DNA from 3 places in the Dermacoccus sp. 147Ba genome. Region 1 is predicted to be linked to each of the others. Evidence: predicted binding sites of a transcription regulator. Region 1 holds the regulator's gene; each other region holds the start of a gene.
The links. Region 1 encodes LexA, which represses DNA repair genes until DNA is damaged. Its sites were predicted from a motif close to TCGAACANNTGTTCGA; they were not measured.
Positions count from the first base shown of each region.

Region 2: the regulator LexA is predicted to act here: its motif matches at 3,007-3,022, upstream of EVU97_RS13115 (HNH endonuclease signature motif containing protein).
Region 3: the regulator LexA is predicted to act here: its motif matches at 2,943-2,958, upstream of ruvC (crossover junction endodeoxyribonuclease RuvC).

Region 1 is NZ_SEHL01000001.1:375,075-380,749, forward strand. Features, by position in the region: gene EVU97_RS01715 (ComEC/Rec2 family competence protein) at 1-1,556, shown strand, start outside; gene EVU97_RS01720 (LysR family transcriptional regulator) at 1,606-2,523, opposite strand; gene EVU97_RS01725 (Sir2 family NAD-dependent protein deacetylase) at 2,593-3,432, shown strand; gene lexA (transcriptional repressor LexA) at 3,446-4,165, opposite strand; gene EVU97_RS01735 (LysM peptidoglycan-binding domain-containing protein) at 4,432-4,845, shown strand; gene nrdR (transcriptional regulator NrdR) at 5,093-5,554, shown strand; gene EVU97_RS01745 (vitamin B12-dependent ribonucleotide reductase) at 5,628-5,675, shown strand, end outside.
Region 2 is NZ_SEHL01000011.1:23,284-28,958, forward strand. Features, by position in the region: gene EVU97_RS13100 (hypothetical protein) at 1-145, opposite strand, end outside; gene EVU97_RS13105 (hypothetical protein) at 153-881, opposite strand; gene argS (arginine--tRNA ligase) at 1,047-2,834, shown strand; gene EVU97_RS13115 (HNH endonuclease signature motif containing protein) at 3,034-4,737, shown strand; gene EVU97_RS13120 (GNAT family N-acetyltransferase) at 4,748-5,200, opposite strand; gene EVU97_RS13125 (class I SAM-dependent methyltransferase) at 5,238-5,675, opposite strand, start outside.
Region 3 is NZ_SEHL01000002.1:363,064-368,738, reverse strand. Features, by position in the region: gene EVU97_RS04020 (potassium transporter Kup) at 1-1,875, opposite strand, end outside; gene EVU97_RS04015 (YebC/PmpR family DNA-binding transcriptional regulator) at 2,083-2,856, shown strand; gene ruvC (crossover junction endodeoxyribonuclease RuvC) at 3,030-3,677, shown strand; gene ruvA (Holliday junction branch migration protein RuvA) at 3,674-4,279, shown strand; gene ruvB (Holliday junction branch migration DNA helicase RuvB) at 4,276-5,370, shown strand; gene yajC (preprotein translocase subunit YajC) at 5,446-5,675, shown strand, end outside.

The DNA.
Region 1 (5,675 bases):
CCCGCACAGTGGTGGCTCTTCTTGTCGTCCTCCTCTACGTGCTCGTGTGCCATCCGGATCCGAGCGTTGTCCGTGCCGGAGCGATGGGCATCGTCGGCTTGCTCGGCACGTCGTGGGGCAGACCGAAAGCTGCCTGCCCGGCGCTCGGGGCGGCCATCACGCTGCTCCTCATGTGGGATCCGTGGCTCGCCGTGAGTGCGGGGTTCGCGCTCTCGGCGCTCGCCACGCTCGGCCTCGTGCTCTTCGCGAAGCGATGGGCGAACGCCCTGACGGAACGGTTGCCGCAAACGCCGTCGTCGAAGCTGACCCACGCGATCGAACTGTGTCTCATTCCCGTCGCCGCCCAGGCGCTGTGCTTGCCCATCCTCGTGGCGCTGAGTGGTGCCGTGTCGCTCGTTTCCCTGCCGGCGAACGTTCTCGCGGAGCCCTTCGTCGCACCGGCCACGCTCGCGGGGATGGTCGTTCTGCTCGTGGCACCACTCGTCCCGGCTCTGGCCGATCTGCTCGTGTGGGCGGCGGGTCTTCCCGCCTGGGTCATTTCCACGATTGCCCACGTCGCCGCGTCCGTGCCAGGGGGTTCGTTGCCGTGGCCGAGCGGGGCGCCCGGCATCGTGCTGGCCGGCGTCCTCCTCGCGGCGCTCCTGTTCGGGTGGCGAATCGTCCCGTGGCTCGGCCTTCGAGGGTGGGCATCCGTCACGTTGGTGGCGCTCGTCCCCGCGGCCCTGTGGCTTCCGATCCCCGGAGAGGGACGCGCAGATCCGGGGTGGCTGTATGCCCAGTGCGACGTCGGGCAGGGAGATGCCGCCTTGGTACGCACCGGTGAGCAGGCGGCGATCCTCGTCGACACCGGACCCGAGGAAGGGGACGTCACCGGGTGCCTCGATCGTCACGGCGTGACGCGTGTGGACGCCGTCGTGCTCACGCACCTGCATGCCGACCACGTCGATGGTCTGGGGGCCGTACTCGAGCGGCAGCCGTCGGTCGAGGTCTTCGTGACGTGGCTGACGAGCCACAGCTCGAGCCCTCGTGGTGGCCGAGGGGAGAGGGATGCCGATGCCCAGACGAGGCAGGTGTTGCGCCGTTACGGGAAGGTTGCGCAACGCCTCGCACCGGGTCAGCAGGTCCGTGTCGGTGACGCCGTGCTCGACGTCCTCTGGCCGCGCCGAGCGTTGGCGGCGGGTTCGCCGGTCAACAATGCTTCCCTCGTGCTCGATGTGGCGACGCCGAGCGTGCATGCGCTCATGCTCGGCGACGTCGAACGGGAGGCGCAGGCCGCGTGCATCGGGGAGGTGACGCGCCGAGCAGCGTCGCGTCCCTACGACCTCGTCAAGGTCGCTCACCACGGCAGCGCGAACCAGAGTGCCGGGCTCTATCGGGCGGCTTCGGCGCGGGTCGGCCTCATCGGGGTGGGGGAGGGCAACGATTACGGACACCCGAAGGAATCGCTCCTGTCGTTACTCGCCCAGAGCGGAACAGCCGTCTACCGAACGGACCTTTCAGGAGACCTCGATGTCGTACCCGTCGGTAGATCGCTCACGGTCGAACCGCAGAGATGACACCGGTGAGAGTCGCAGGAGATTCCACTCGCGAGCCGGAGGGAACCGGCTACAGGTTCGGCAGAGCGTCGGTTGCTTCCCGCAGCGCGTCGAGGGTGGCCTTGACCGCCGGCACACGCTGGAGGTCGGGCGTGGTGACAGCCTGAACCGAACGACGGCTCGCCGGCTCGATGGCGATGGTGGCCACGCGGGGGTGCTGGGTCGAACGCAGGATGAGCTCCGGGATGAGGGCCACGCCCAACCCCTCGGCCACGAGTCCGAGCACGGTGACGTAGTCCTCGGTCTCGAACGCGACGTCAGGGGTGTAACCCGCCGAGGTGGCGAGCGAGAGCAGGTGGCCCCGGCAGCGCGGGCATCCGGCGATCCACGACGCGGACTCGAGCTCCTCCATCGACACGGAGCCCCTTCCGGCAAACGGGTGATCGGCCGGTACGGCGAGGCGCACCTCGTCCTCGAGCAGGTCGAGCGTGGTGAGCCCCTCGAGATCCTCCGCGTGTGCCGCGATCTCGTCGCCGTCGTAGGAGAACGCGACTGCAACATCGCAATCTCCCGCCCGAAGCGCCGCGAGTGACTCCGGCGGCTCCGCTTCCGCGAAGGTGACCTGAACGTCGGGGTAGCGCTGCTTGACGAGCGACAGCGCTCGTGGGACGACGGTCGACGAGGCCGAGGGGAAGGCCATGAGGCGCACTCGTCCCGCCCTCAGGCCGGCGATCGAGGCCACTTCGCCCTCCGCCGCCTCGAGAGCGGCGAGCACCGGAGTGGCTGTGCGGGCGAGCACGTGGCCCGCCTCGGTCAGACGCACCGAACGTCCGAGGCGCTCGACGAGAGCCGTGCCCGTCTTGTCCTCCAAGCGGCGCACCATCTGGGACACGGCAGGCTGGGAGTAGCCCAGGGAAGCAGCGGCAGCGGTGAAGCTACCCTCCTGGGCAATGGCTTTCATGACCCGAAGGCCGGCGGCGTCGATCATCCGTAGAGAATAACCCGGCGTTATCGGATGTTGTAGTTTCTATCGATTGTCGAATGAGAGGGGCCACCTGTGACTGCAGAGTTGGCGGAGTTCGTCGCGCAGGGCGACCTGTTCGTGCTCACCGGGGCGGGTCTCTCGACCGAGTCGGGCATTCCCGACTACCGCAAGCCTGACGGCACCCGCCGAACGGTTCCCATGACGTTCCAGCAGTTCCTCAGCGGGGACGACGCGCGCCGACGCTACTGGGTTCGCAGCGCCGTCGGGTGGGAACGTTTCGCCGCGGCTCGGCCCAACGGCGGCCACCACGCTGTTGCAGCCTTGCAGCGCGCAGGTCTCGTGCAACACCTCGTGACGCAGAACGTCGATGGTCTTCATGCGGCCTCCGGGGCGGACGCCCTCGAACTGCACGGTTCGCTCTCCTCGGTGCAGTGCGTCGAGTGCGGCAGCCGCTCGAATCGAGCCGAGTTCCAGGGGCGCATCCGCGACGCCAACCCGAACCTCCCGCGCGACGTGGCCCTGTTGGCCGACGGAGACGCCGAGGTTGCCCGGAGTGCAGAGGATGCGTTCGTCCTCGTGGCCTGTCCGCACTGTGATTCGCTCGTCGTCAAGCCCGACGTCGTGATGTTCGGCGAGAGCGTGCCCACCGCGACGGTTGAGCACTGCTACGCGCAGCTCGAACTGTCACGGGCGGTTCTCGTTCTCGGAAGTTCGCTCAAGGTGATGTCGGGCTTCCGGTTCGTCTCGGCCGCGCTCAAGGCGGGCAAGCCCGTGGCCCTGGTCGGTCTGGGAAGCATGCGCGGTTCGGAGCGCGCCGATCTCGTGCTGCACGAACCGCTTGGTGCCACCCTCACCGCGACATGCGAACGCCTCGGCCTGCAGGTGCAGACCGAGGCGAACGCGACGACGTGAGGGTGGGCGAGAGTCAGACGCTGCGCAGCACCGCCGTGACCTTGCCCATGATGCTGGCTTCGTCGCCGTCGATCGGCTCGTAGTTCTCGTTCGCGGGCAGGAGCCACGTCTTGCCGTTCGTGCGCTTGAACGTCTTCACGGTGGCCTCGCCGTCGAGCAGCGCAGCCACGATCTCACCGTTGGACGCCTCCGGCTGCTGGCGCACGACGACCCAGTCGCCGTCGCAGATGGCGGCTTCGATCATCGAGTCGCCGACAACCTTGAGCAGGAACAGTTCGCCGTCACCGACGATCTGACGGGGGAGGGGGAACACGTCCTCGACGGCCTGCTCGGCCAGGATCGGCCCGCCGGCGGCGATGCGTCCGACGACGGGGACGAAGGAGGCCTGCGGACGCTCGTTGCCCGAGTCGGTCTCGTCGTACGTGCTCTCGGACGCTGCACGCACCGAGGTGCCTCCGCGGTAACCGCGGGTGTCGGCGCCGTCGTCGGGGGAGACGACCTCCATGGCGCGAGGGCGGTTGGGGTCGCGACGCAGGTAACCCTTGCGCTCGAGCGTGGCGAGCTGGTGTGCGACGGAGCTCGGGCTCGTCAGCCCGACGGCCTCACCGATCTCGCGCAGGCTCGGCGGGTAACCGCGCTCGTCGACCGAGCGCCGGATGACGGTGAGCACTTTCTGCTGGCGCGGGGTCAGTTTGCCCTTCGCGCGGTTGTTCATGGAGTGGACCTCACCCATGGCGTCTCCTCACATCGACGAAAACAGTGATCTCGCGGACGCGGACCTCGGTGCGGAGCCCTGATTCTCCCCGGAATTCCGGGGTTGTCGGTGGCCGCTGATTCGGTGTGAGCGTTCGGGATCAACGTAGGCACCACCGTACACAGTTTTCGCAAACATGTACGAGAAACACGCCGCCGACAGCCTTGCTTTCGAACGTTTGTGTCGTACAGTTGTTCTATCGCACGGATGTTCGATGCATCCGCGCCGAGTCAGGAGGAATGAACATGAGTGCTGTGCCCAGTCTGGACGTCCCGGCGGTCGCGCCGAGCCCCCGTCGTCACCTGCACCTCGTTCCGTCGGGGCCTGCGGTCGTCGATTCCCTCGAGGGTGGTCGTAGCGCGCGGCGCGCCCCGTTGACGCGTCGTGCCGTTCTCGCTCGCCGTCGCTTCGCTGCCCTTCTGGCGCTTCTGGTTCTCGTCGGCGGTGGCCTCCTTGCGGCCAAGGCCGTGGCCGAAGCTAACCCTGCCGGTGGCGCGACGTCGGTCACGGTGAAGGACGGGGAGACCCTTTCTCAGATCGCCGCTCGTGAGCTGCCGTCCTTGCGTAACGACCGTGGTGTGGTGGCCATCCAGGAGGCCAACAACATGAGCTCGATGCACGTTCAGGCCGGCCAGCGAATTCTCGTTCCGGCAGGCTGAGCGGCCCCCTCGGCGTGTCGCTGGGGCGAGCCGCACATCTTTTCCGCGTCATTGCTGGGGTTGGTGCGCCGGGTTTGCCGACACGGTTGCGAGCGGTCGCCAACGCAACCTAGGATTCCTAGATGTAGGGCACAGGCGCCCTAATGCCCCCAACATGTGGTTGTTTGCGGAAGAGTTCCCGCGATGCCGGTGTTGGGGTTCATACCGTCACGAGGCGGTGGAATCCTGCGATCGAGAGGCGTGGCACGTGCACTGTCCCTTCTGCCGCAACGCCGACTCCCGTGTGGTCGACTCCCGTTCGACCGAGGACGGCACCTGCATCAAGCGTCGCCGCCAGTGCCCCGACTGCGGCAAGCGTTTCTCCACCGTCGAGACCGCGAGCCTCACGGTCGTCAAGCGCTCCGGTGTGAGCGAACCCTTCTCTCGCGACAAGGTCATGTCGGGCGTGCGCAAGGCCTGCCAGGGCCGCCCGGTTTCCGACGATCAGCTCGCCGTCCTCGCTCAGCAGGTGGAGGAGTCGATCCGCTCCAAGGGGGCTGCGGAGATCGACGCCCACGATGTCGGCATCGAGATCCTCGGCCCGCTGCGCGAACTTGACCACGTCGCGTACCTGCGGTTCGCGTCCGTCTACCAGGCCTTCGAGTCACTGACTGACTTCGAGGACGCCGTCGCCGACCTGCGCAGGCACGCTCTGCGCGACGCCGGCTGAGCTCCACAGACTCACCCCCTACTTCACGACACACCACACCAAACCCACGAGAAGTGCCAGGAGGCATGCGGTCATGACCGAGACCACGAAGGCTCGAGCCAAGTCGGGTCGCCGGAACAAC
Region 2 (5,675 bases), on a different contig from region 1:
TCGAGGACGACGCCGGCGTCGCCGCGCCCGAACGCGACGGCGCCGCCGCGTCCGAGCCCTTCGTGCACCCCGAAAGCGTCACCGCGAGAAGCGCGGTGACGGCCGAGGCCACGCTGAGGGGACGCAGCGGCGCCGTCGTCGTCATCGGAGCGTCAGCCCTTGATGAGGTCGGTCATCTTCTTGGCGCCGCTCGGCGCCTTGATGCCGTAGTCCTTGTCGTGCGAGACGAAGTTGACCGTCGTCATCTCCTCGCCGTTGGACGAGCCCTTGGCTTCCCAGCCCTCGACCTTGAGGACGTCGCGCGAGTCCTCCTTCGAGACCCAGGCCTTGACCTTCTTGTCCTCGCTCTCGATCTTCCAGGCGTCCTTGCCGTCGACCTTCTCCTCCGTGACGGTGGCCTTGTCCGACAGCAGCTTCTTGTTGGACTCGTTGTTGTCGTCCTTGAGTTCCTTGACGAGGTCCTTGAGCGTGTCGCTCGTGTCCCCGCTGTTGCTCTCGGGGGACTCGACCCACTTGTCGGCCATCATCGACGTCATCGCGCTCGATGCGCCGCTGTTGCCCATCGCGGACTTCCAGTAGGCGGAGTCGGCCTTGATGTAGGACTTGCTGCCCACGATGACGGCCTCCATCTTGCCGCCCTCCATCTCGCCCGAGAGCGTCTGCGGGTCGCCGTCGACGTCACCCTTGATCGTGAAGCTCGCCGGCTTGCCGTTGCTCTTGCCCGAGGCCTTGACCTCCATGCTCTTGTACTTGCCGGCCGACTCCTGGGAGGCGTTCCAGGCGTCCTTGGCCTTGGGGGCTTCTTCGCCGCCGCAGGCCGTCAGGCCCATCGTGGCGGTGGCGGCGATTGCGACGGCGGCAGCCGTGCTGCGGAGCTTCATGGTGTTTCCTCCCGTGGGGTGCAATTCTTCGTTGTCAGTCTTACAGACTCGGGGAGTCCGACGCCGCCGGCCTCGCTGAGGTTCCGCCCGAGTTCTCACGCACTGGGCCGGCGGGGCCGTGCGACGTAGCAGAACTGATTTGCGCCGCCGCTCTAACCTTGACGTATGGCAGATCCAATCGCTTCGTTGACCGGTTTCGTTCAGAACGCCATCGCCACGTCGTTCGGCGAGGAGTGGCGAGACGCGGACCCGGTCATCCGACCTGCCAACAAGAAGCAGACGAGCGCCGACGTCCAGGTCAACGCGGCGATGGCGCTCGCGAAGAAGGTGGGCAAGAACCCGCGCGAGGTGGCGACGGCCATCGTCGAGGCCCTCAAGGCGGACTCCGCTGCGATGCAGCTCATCTCGGACGTCGCGATCGCCGGCCCGGGCTTCCTCAACATCACGCTGTCGACGGACTGGGTGGCCGCGGAGGCTTCCACGATCCTGGCCGACGGCACCCTCGGCGTCCTGCCCCCGAGCAAGCTCGAGGTCATTCCGCTCGACTACTCCTCGCCGAACGTCGCGAAGGAGATGCACGTCGGTCACCTGCGCACGACGGTCGTCGGTGACTCGCTCGCGCGCGTGCTCGAGCGCCTCGGGCACACCGTCGTGCGCCAGAACCACGTCGGCGACTGGGGCACGCCGTTCGGCATGCTCATCGAGCACTTGCTCGAGGTCGGCGAGAACAGCCCCGAGGCGGAGCTCCTCGAGACCGACCCCAACGCCTTCTACCAGGCCGCGCGCGTCAAGTTCGACACCGCCGAGAAGGCCGAGCCGGCCGGCTCGAAGGGCGACTTCAACATGCGGGCCCGCAAGCGGGTGACGCTGCTGCAGGGCGGCGACCCCGAGACGCTGGCGCACTGGAACAAGCTCATGGACCGCTCCAAGGCGTACTTCAACCGGGTGTACTCGACGCTCGGCGTGACGCTGACGGACGCCGACCTCGCGGGTGAGTCGACGTACAACGACGAACTCGCGGGCATCTGTGAGGACCTCGAGTCGCGCGGTATCGCGCGGATCTCCGACGGCGCGCTGTGCATCTTCCAGGACGAGTTCACCGGCCGTGACGACGCTCCCGTGCCGCTCATCATCCGCAAGAGCGACGGCGGCTACGGCTATGCGACGACCGACCTCGCCACCGTCCGGCACCGCTCGCAGGATCTGCTCGGCGACCGGCTCGTCTACGTCGTCGGCGCGCCGCAGAACCTGCACTTCCGCATGACGTGGTCGGCGGCCGACAAGGCGGGCTACATCCGGCCGGAGTCGACACCGATCCACGTGCAGATCGGTTCGGTGCTCGGCGCGGACGGCAAGATGCTCAAGACGCGTTCGGGTGACTCGGTGCGGCTCATGGAGCTGCTCGACGAGGCCATCGAGCGCGCCGAGAAGGTCGTCGCGGAGTCGAAGGCCGACATGACGGACGCCGAGCGCGCCGTCGTCGCGCGCCAGGTCGGCATCGGCGCGGTGAAGTACTCGGACCTGTCGGTCTCCCACGACAGCGAGTACACGTTCGACTTCGACCGCATGCTCGCGCTCACCGGCAACACGGGCCCGTACCTGCAGTACGCCGCCACGCGTATCCGCTCGATCCTCGCGAAGGCCGCCGATGCGGGTGCTACCCCGGCGTCCGCCATCACGATCGGTGAGGACGCCGAGCGCGCGCTCGCGCTGAAGCTGCTCGACTACGGCGCCGTCGTCGCGCTCGTCGGCGAGATGCTCGAACCGCACCGGCTCGCCGCCTACCTCTTCGAACTCGCGACGGCGTTCACGGCCTTCTACGAGAAGTGCCCGGTGCTCAAGGCCGACGACGACGCCGTGCGCGACTCGCGCCTCGCCCTGTGCGCACTGACGCTGCAGGTGCTCAGCGACGGCCTCGGCCTCCTCGGCATCGAGACGCCCGAGAAGATGTGACGCCCCAGCGGCGTTTGCGTTGGGGGCCTTGGTGCAGCTGACGCACTTCGGTGCAGCTGATGCGGTTTGAGCAGGCTCAGAGTGCGTCAGGTGCACCGAACTGCGTCGGCTGCTGGCGGCGGTGTCTGACCGCTTCTCTCCGGTAAATTTGGGCGGACTTTTCGCTCGATAATCGAACATAAGTTCGATAAAATGAGGCGTGGAGACAACACAGCGTGACGACGTGGCCGAGGTGCTGGCCGCCGTTCGTGCGCTGCCTCTCGAAGCGCGGGTCGAGGCGTGGCACGCGGTGGGCGTCGAACTCTTCGAGGTCGCATCGCGTCCGACGATCGACTGGGGTGAGTCGTCGGCGCTCGCGGTGGACGCGGTAACCGTTGATGAGGAACTCGCCCAACTCGACGCCGAGCGACGCGCCCTCGAAGAGCTCACCGTCACGGCCGCGTACGTCTCGCGCAGCGCCGACGCCACGATGCACGCCTTCGCGGCGGCCCACGCTCGCGTCGTCACGCGACACGACGTTCTCGAGGTCGACCAGTGGGAGAGCGACCCGCGTCAGTTCGTGCCCGGCGAGTTCGCTGCCGACGATCTGGCGGCCCGGCTCGGAGTCCGTGTCGGTACGGCGGAGGCGTGGGCTGAAGCGGGTGACGCCGTGCGAGCCTCGTTGCCTCGCATGTTCGTCATGGCCGGCGCGGGCGAGATGCGCATGACGACTTGCGAGACGGTGCTTCGCGAACTCGAACACCTCGCGCCGGCCGAGCGGGAGAGCGTCGAGGGGATGCTCGTGTCCGGCCGGGCGCTGTTGGGCGGTTCGGCGGCGGTGAAGCGTCGTGTGCGGCGGCTCCTTGCCTCGCTCGGGCTGTCGGCGCCGGCGGATGAGGACGCGTCGGAGGCGCTCGTCGAGGTCTCGTTCCGCGAGCACCCCGATCAGCCCAGGCTCACGCAGATGACCGTTGTCATGGACGCCGACCAGGCGTGGCAGGTCCAGGCCGCCATCGATGCGCGTGCGCGCCAGCTGGCGCAGGAACACGAGCGTCTGCACGGCGGCGCGACGCGGTACCGGATGAACCGGGCGCGGGTCGATGCCTTCGTCGACCTGCTCCTCGGCTCCGTGAGATTCGACCCCATCGTGCGGCTCACCGTGCCCGTGCGCTGTTTCGAGGACGGCACCACCCCAGGCACAACCATGCCCTTCGCCGGTCAGGGGAGCGGCATGCCCGTTCCGTTCGGTGCGATCGATCGCAGTCGAGGCTGTTCTGCACAGGGTGGCTCGGGCCGTGGCGTTGCGCGGCCCGCCGCTGGGCAGGCCCCGTGGGGCGCGCTCTACCGGGAAGCCGAGGACGGCGTCGCGCCACTTGCCGCAGGGCAGGTTGGTGATGGCGTCGGGATAGGAACGGCAGGTCAGCGACGCGCCGCAACCGCCCCGCGCTCGACGACGCGAGTCGCCGACCTGCACGTGCCCGGCGTCGGTGTTGTGTCGGCGGCCTGCGTGGAGCGCCTCGCAGGGACGGTCGGTTCCGCCTTCACAGTCGCACTCGTCGACGAGAAGCGCGGCGTGACGCGGTGGACGTCGCGATTCACCTACCGCCCGTCGATCACCACGCGCCGGTTCGTCGAGCAGCGTGACGAGCACTGCCGCTTCCCCGGTTGCATGCGCCCGGGCGAGTTCTGCGATGCCGACCACGTCGTGCCGTACGCCGACGGCGGTGCAACGTCGGGCGAGAACCTGCAACTGCTGTGCCGTCACCATCACCGTGCGAAGACGTTCGGCGGCTGGGCGGTGGTCATGCGATCAGACGGCGTGTGTGTCTGGAACTCCCCGACCGGCACCTGGTACCGCACCGACCCGGCCGACACCACGGCCTACGAGATCACCTCTCGTGAGGGCTACGCGCTCATCGCCTGACGAACGGGGCTCACTCGAGATCCAGACGCATGAGATCGTCGGCCACACGAAACCCGAGCGAACGGTACAGCGGTATCGACATCTCCGACGGGGCGAGCACGATGCGCACCATCCCCTCGGCGCGGACGGCGTCGATGACCTCGGCCATCAAGGAGGCGGCAACACCGCGGCGGCGAAAGGTCGGTGTCACGAAGACGTTGGCCGCGTAAAGCCACCGAGCCGTCGGACGTCCAGGGCTCGGCACCCTCGTGTAGATCAGGGCATTAGCCATCCCCACCGGACGCCCGTCCGCCGCATGTGCGACGAAAGCACGTCGTCGGTGCCGTTCCGTCTGCCAACACGCGCGGAAGTGTCGCTCGAACTCCCTGTCCCCGGTGGGGACGCCGGACCACTCGTATCGCAACGTCAACTGATCCTCGGCATCCGTACCCACCGGGTTGATCGTCACCTCAGGCATGCCCATCCCGGGACCGTGCACCGCCCACCACCAGGGCCCGGCCTCAGGGCTTGCGCCAGAGGATCTCGCCGTGCGGCACGCAGAACCAGCCGTCAGGATGTTCACCCCACCTGCGCCATGCCGTCGCGATGTCCTCCAGTTCGGGGCGGGCGGCCGAACCGTCGGCCACGAGCTGTTCGGCCAAGAAGGTGTGGGTGACGCGATCGGCCCACAGCTCGGCCCACCACAGGCGTTCGTCGGATGCAGCATAGGTCCACGTGGAACTCGACGCTGTGGCGTCGACCAACCCCGCTGCGTGGGCCCAGGCGAACAGGCGCCGCCCGGCGTCGGGTTCACCCCTGTTGGCCCGTGCGGCCGCCGAGTACAGCTCGCGCCACCGCTGCATGTCCGCCGACTCCGGCCACCAGGTCATCGCGCCGTAGTCGGCATCACGGACGGCCACCACACCACCAGGACGCGTCACACGGGCCATCTCGCGCAG
Region 3 (5,675 bases), on a different contig from region 1:
GGGGACGGCGGCGTTGTGGGTCATGGCGATGAAGAGCAGTTTGCGCAGTTTGTTCATGCCGGGGCGGCCGGTGTCGAGGAGGCCGATTTCGGAGACGAAGTAGTAGGCGGTGTCGGGGTCGATGTCGACGCCTTGTTCCTTGGCGATGCGCAGTGCGGCGGGGACGTCTTGGTCGTCCTGGAAGCCGTACTTGAGGGTGAGGTGGGTGATGCGGTCGTAGTCGTTGCCGAGTTGGTCGAGGATGACGGTGTCTTGGGGGGCGACGTGGGGCACGTTGGCGCTGAGGGTGCTGACGATGAAGACGTTCTCGTGGATGACGTGGTTGAAGTTGGCGTTCTCGCGCAGGGCGAGGGGCGTCGTGTCCTTGTCGGGGTGGAGGAACACGGCGGTGCCGGGCACTTCGCGCAGGTCGCCGCTGCGGGCTGTTTCGACGAAGGTGGCGAGGGGACCTTCGATGCTCTGGCGGCGGGTGGCGACGATGGCGCGCCCCTTCTGCCAGGTGAGCATGGACATGCCGATGCCGAGTGCGATGACGACGGGTAGCCAACCGCCGTGCAGCAGTTTGGCGACGTTGGCGAGGAAGAAGATGCCTTCGAAGAGGTAGAGCGCGACGCCGAGGGTGACGATGCGCCAGGTGCGCCACTTGAGCGTGCTGTGGGCGTAGACGAGGAACAGCGTCGTCGTCATGAGGAATGTGCCGGTGACGGCGAGGCCGTAGGCGACGGCGAGTTTCTCCGAACTGCGGAAGGCGAAGAGCAGAAGCATGACGCCGATGAAGAGCACCCAGTTGACCCCGGGGATGTAGATCTGGCCCTCTTCCTCCTGGCCGGTGTGACGCACGGTCATGCGGGGCAGGTAACCGGTTCGTTCGGCCTGTCGTGCCACGGAGAACGCGCCGGAGATGACGGCCTGGGAGGCGATGACGGTGGCCATGGTCGCGAGGATGACGAGCGGTAGCTTCGCCCATTCGGGGGCGAGGAGGAAGAACGGGTTCGCGATCTTGTCCGGGTTGGTGAGGATGAGCGAGCCCTGGCCCATGTAGTTGAGGACGAGCGAGGGGAACACGAGGAGGAACCAGGCTCGGGTGATGGGGGCGCGCCCGAAGTGACCCATGTCGGCGTAGAGGGCCTCGGCGCCGGTGACGCACAGGACGATCGAGCCCGCGGCGATGAACGCGATGAAGGGATGCTCGACGACGAACAGCGTGGCGTAGTTCGGCAGGAACGCCTTGAGGATGTGCGGGTCGCGCACGATCTGGCCGATGCCGAGGGCGGCGATGGTGACGAACCACAGGATCATGATGGGGCCGAAGAACTTGCCGACGACCTCGGTGCCCTTGCGCTGCACGAGGAACAGGATCGTGATGATGACGGCGCCGATCGGTACGACGTACCGGTTGAGTCCGGGCCGCACGACTTCGAGGCCTTCGACGGCCGACATGACGGAGATGGCGGGGGTGATCACGCTGTCGCCGAAGAACAGCGATGCTCCGATGACGCCGAGAAGCATGACGACGCTCCAGCGCTTGCCGCCCTTGGGCACTCCCTGGCGCACGAGCGCCGCGAGCGCCATGATGCCGCCCTCGCCGTCGTTGTCGGCGCGGAGCACGAAGAGCACGTACTTGATCGTCACGATGATGGTGAGCGACCAGAACATCCAGGAGATCGTTCCGTAGATGTCTGCCTCGTTGGCGATGACGGCGTTGTGGCTGGCGTTGAACACGCTCTGCACGGAGTACAGGGGGCTCGTGCCGATGTCGCCGAAGACGACACCGAGCGCGCCGAGCACGAGCGCGCCGGCACCCTTCTTCCGGTGCCCGCCGGCCCGCTCGTCAGTTTCCGCAGTGACCGACGCGGACCCGTTCGAAGATGTCACGTCCGAAAGTATGAACCTGCAGTGCCGTGTCGCGGCAACTGTGGTTCACCTGAGCAGATGTGAGGCGAGGAGCGCACCCCGTTAGACTGCCGACAGATCTGACGGGTGGGCGCGCGTGTCGTCGTGAGCCGCCCCGCGGGCCTTCGGCGAAGGAGCACCGCGACAGAACCCCAGAGGAACGGCACGACGGACCAGCGAGAGGGAGACATGAGCGGCCACTCCAAATGGGCGACGACGAAGCACAAGAAGGCTGCGATCGACGCCAAGCGCGGCAAGCTGTTCGCCAAGCTCATCAAGAACATCGAGGTTGCGGCCCGTTCCGGTGGTGGCGACCCGGCCGGTAACCCGACGCTGTACGACGCCATCCAGAAGGCGAAGAAGTCGTCGGTCCCTAACGACAACATCGACCGGGCCGTCAAGCGCGGTTCGGGCGCAGAGGCCGGTGGAGCCGAGTACCAGGCCCTCATGTACGAGGGTTATGCCCCTGGCGGCGTCGCCGTGCTCATCGAGTGCCTGACGGACAACAAGAACCGCGCCGTCGCCGAGGTTCGCACCGCTCTGCAGAAGAACGGCGGCTCGATGGCCGACTCCGGTTCGGTCGCCTACCTGTTCAACCGCAAGGGCGTCGTCATCGTGCCCAAGGACCAGGGAGACAAGGACGACGCGACGGAGGACGGCGTCCTCGAGATCGTCCTCGAGGCCGGTGCCGAGGAGGTCAACGACCTCGGTGAGTCCTTCGAGATCGTCTCCGAAGCGGGCGACTTCGTGGGTGTGCGTGAGGCGCTCCAGTCGGCCGGTATCGACTACGACTCCGCCGAGGCCTCGTGGATGCCGTCGATGGAGGTTCCCCTCGACAAGGACGGCGCGAAGAAGATGTTCCGTGTCATCGAGGCACTCGAGGACAGCGACGACGTGCAGAACGTCTTCGCCAACGGTCAGGTCTCGGACGAGGTTCTCGCCGAACTCGACGCCGAGGACTGATCGGCAAGCACGTCACCAGCGGAAGGCGGCTCGACCCTCGGCGGGTCGGGTCGCCTTCGGCGTGTGCGACGGTAGAGTGATCGGGTGCGAACAGGTGTTCGCATCGACTCATCGTCTTGTCATCTTGTTGGTCAGGTGCCGGGGCGGTCCCGTCAGCGGAAGGAGCGTTGCGCATGCGTGTGCTCGCCGTTGACCCCGGTCTGACGCGCTGCGGCGTCGGAGTGGTTCAGGGCGCTCCCGGCGGTCGCCTGCAGATCGTCACGGTCGGCGTGATCCGCACCGGTGCGGACACCCCACTGCACGAGCGTCTTCACGAGTTGCAGGTGGAACTCGAGGCCGTCTTCGAACGCACCAGGCCGGACGCCGTCGCCGTCGAGCGCATGTTCGCCCGAAACGACGTCTCGACCATCATGGGCACCGCCCAGGCCTCCGCCGTTCCGATGCTCGCTGCTGCGTCGCGCGGGTTGCCGCTCGGTCTGCACACGCCGTCCGAGGTGAAGGCAGCTGTCACGGGCAACGGGCGGGCCGACAAGGCTCAGGTGACGGCCATGGTGACGCGCATCCTCGGTCTCGAGAGCGCCCCCAAGCCCGCTGACGCCGCCGACGCTCTGGCTCTTGCCATCTGTCACCACTGGCGTGGTGCGGGTGCCGCCCGTCGGGCCAACACCGACGGCGAGCGTCCGTTCGCCCCGGCGGCGGCCCAGTACCGTGCCGCAGAAGCTGCTGCGGCGCGTCGATCCCGTTCGGCGGCCAAGCAGTATCGTGAGCCGCTGCGCTCGTCCGCCTCCCGCGACGCCCCCACCCGAGGAGCCCGTCCATGATCTCCAGCCTCACCGGCGCCGTCGCAGCAGCGACGCTCGACACCGTGGTCCTCGAGGTCGGGGGAGTCGGGCTGCTCGTCCACACCACGCCTGCGACGGCCGCCTCGGCGCGCCCGGGGGAGTCGATGCGCCTGGCGACGTCGCTGGTGGTGCGTGAGGACTCGCTCACCCTCTTCGGCTTCGCCGGTGACGACGAACGCGCCCTGTTCGAGCAGGTGCAGACCGTCAGTGGTGTCGGGCCGCGCCTCGCCCTGGCGATGCTGGCCGTTCACGACCCGGCGCAGCTGTCGTCGGCCATCGCGACAGGCAACGTCACCGCCTTGACGAAGGTGCCCGGCATCGGCAAGAAGGGCGCCGAGCGCATCGTCCTCGAACTGCGCGACAAGGTCGTGCCCGTCGGTACGGGCGAAACAGAGGCCACGCCCGAGGTACCTGCCGCGACGACACCGGGTGACTCGCAGGTGGCAGAGGCGCTCGTGGGGCTCGGCTGGAGCGCCAAGCAGGCCGATGACGCCGTGGCCAAGGTCGCCAAGCTGCCCGAGGCCGACGGCGCCACGACGCCCGTCCTGTTGCGCCTGGCCCTACGGGAGCTCGGCCGATGAGTCCGGCACACTTCGAGGACCACAGCGCCGACATCTCGCCGCGCCTCGTCGACCCGCACGGTTCTGAGGACGAGCAGCAGCTCGAAGCGGCCCTGAGGCCGAAGAAGCTGGCCGACTTCCCCGGTCAGGAGCGGGTGCGTGATCAGCTCGGTCTCGTGCTCGAGGCCGCGCGCCGACGCGGTGCGCCGCCGGACCACGTCCTGCTCTCCGGCCCTCCCGGGCTCGGCAAGACGACGCTCGCCATGATCGTGGCGAGCGAGCTCGAGGCCCCTATCCGCATCACGAGCGGACCCGCCATCCAGCACGCGGGTGACCTGGCGGCCATCCTCAGCTCTCTCACCGAGGGCGAGGTGCTCTTCCTCGACGAGATCCACCGCATGGCGCGCCCGGCGGAGGAGATGCTGTACCTCGCGATGGAGGACTTCCGCGTCGACGTCATCGTCGGCAAGGGGCCGGGCGCAACGGCCATCCCGCTCGAACTGCCGCCGTTCACCGTCGTCGGCGCCACCACGCGTGCGGGGCTGCTGCCCGCGCCGCTGCGTGACCGCTTCGGCTTCACCGGCCACCTCGACTACTACAAGGCGAGCGATCTTGCTGCCATCCTCGCGCGCAACGCCGACCTGCTCGGCGTGCCCGCGACACGCGAGGGCATCGAGGAGATCGCCGGTCGCTCGCGCGGTACCCCGCGCATCGCGAACCGACTCCTGCGCCGCGTCCGTGACTACGCGCAGGTGCACGGCCGTCAGGTCGTCGACCTGGGGTCGGCCCGAGCCGCGCTCGACCTCTTCGATGTCGACGCGAGCGGCCTCGACAGGCTCGACCGTGCCGTGCTCGAGGCCCTGTGCCGCCGGTTCGGTGGTGGGCCTGTGGGCCTGTCGACACTCGCCGTCGCCGTCGGTGAGGAGCCCGACACCGTCGAGACCGTGGCTGAGCCGTACCTCGTGCGCGAGGGCTACATGATCCGCACGCCGCGAGGGCGCGCTGCGGCGCCGCTCGCGTGGAGCCACCTCGGGCTCACCCCACCGGAATCGTCCCTGGGCGGCGCGCTGTTCGACCCGGCCGAGGGTGGGGACGGGCGCTTCACCGGGTAGGGTGGTGCGGCCAGTGGTCCGGCACCTGACGTGGATGCGGACCCCGGCAGACCCGAGAACTACGTGAGGACCTTCATGCCGAACATGGTTGCCGCATCGCAGTCGGGAGGCTCCGGCTTCTCGATGCTCCTGCTGCTCCTGCCCTTCCTCCTCATTGCGCTGATGTTCTTCAGCCAGCGCAAGCGAGCCCAGGCGACCCAGAGGGCGCAGGCTGCGCTGAGCGTGGGCGACGAGGTCTGCACGACGAGTGGAATGTACGGCACGCTGCGTCGCCTCGACGACGCCACGGGTGAGGTCGAGGTGGC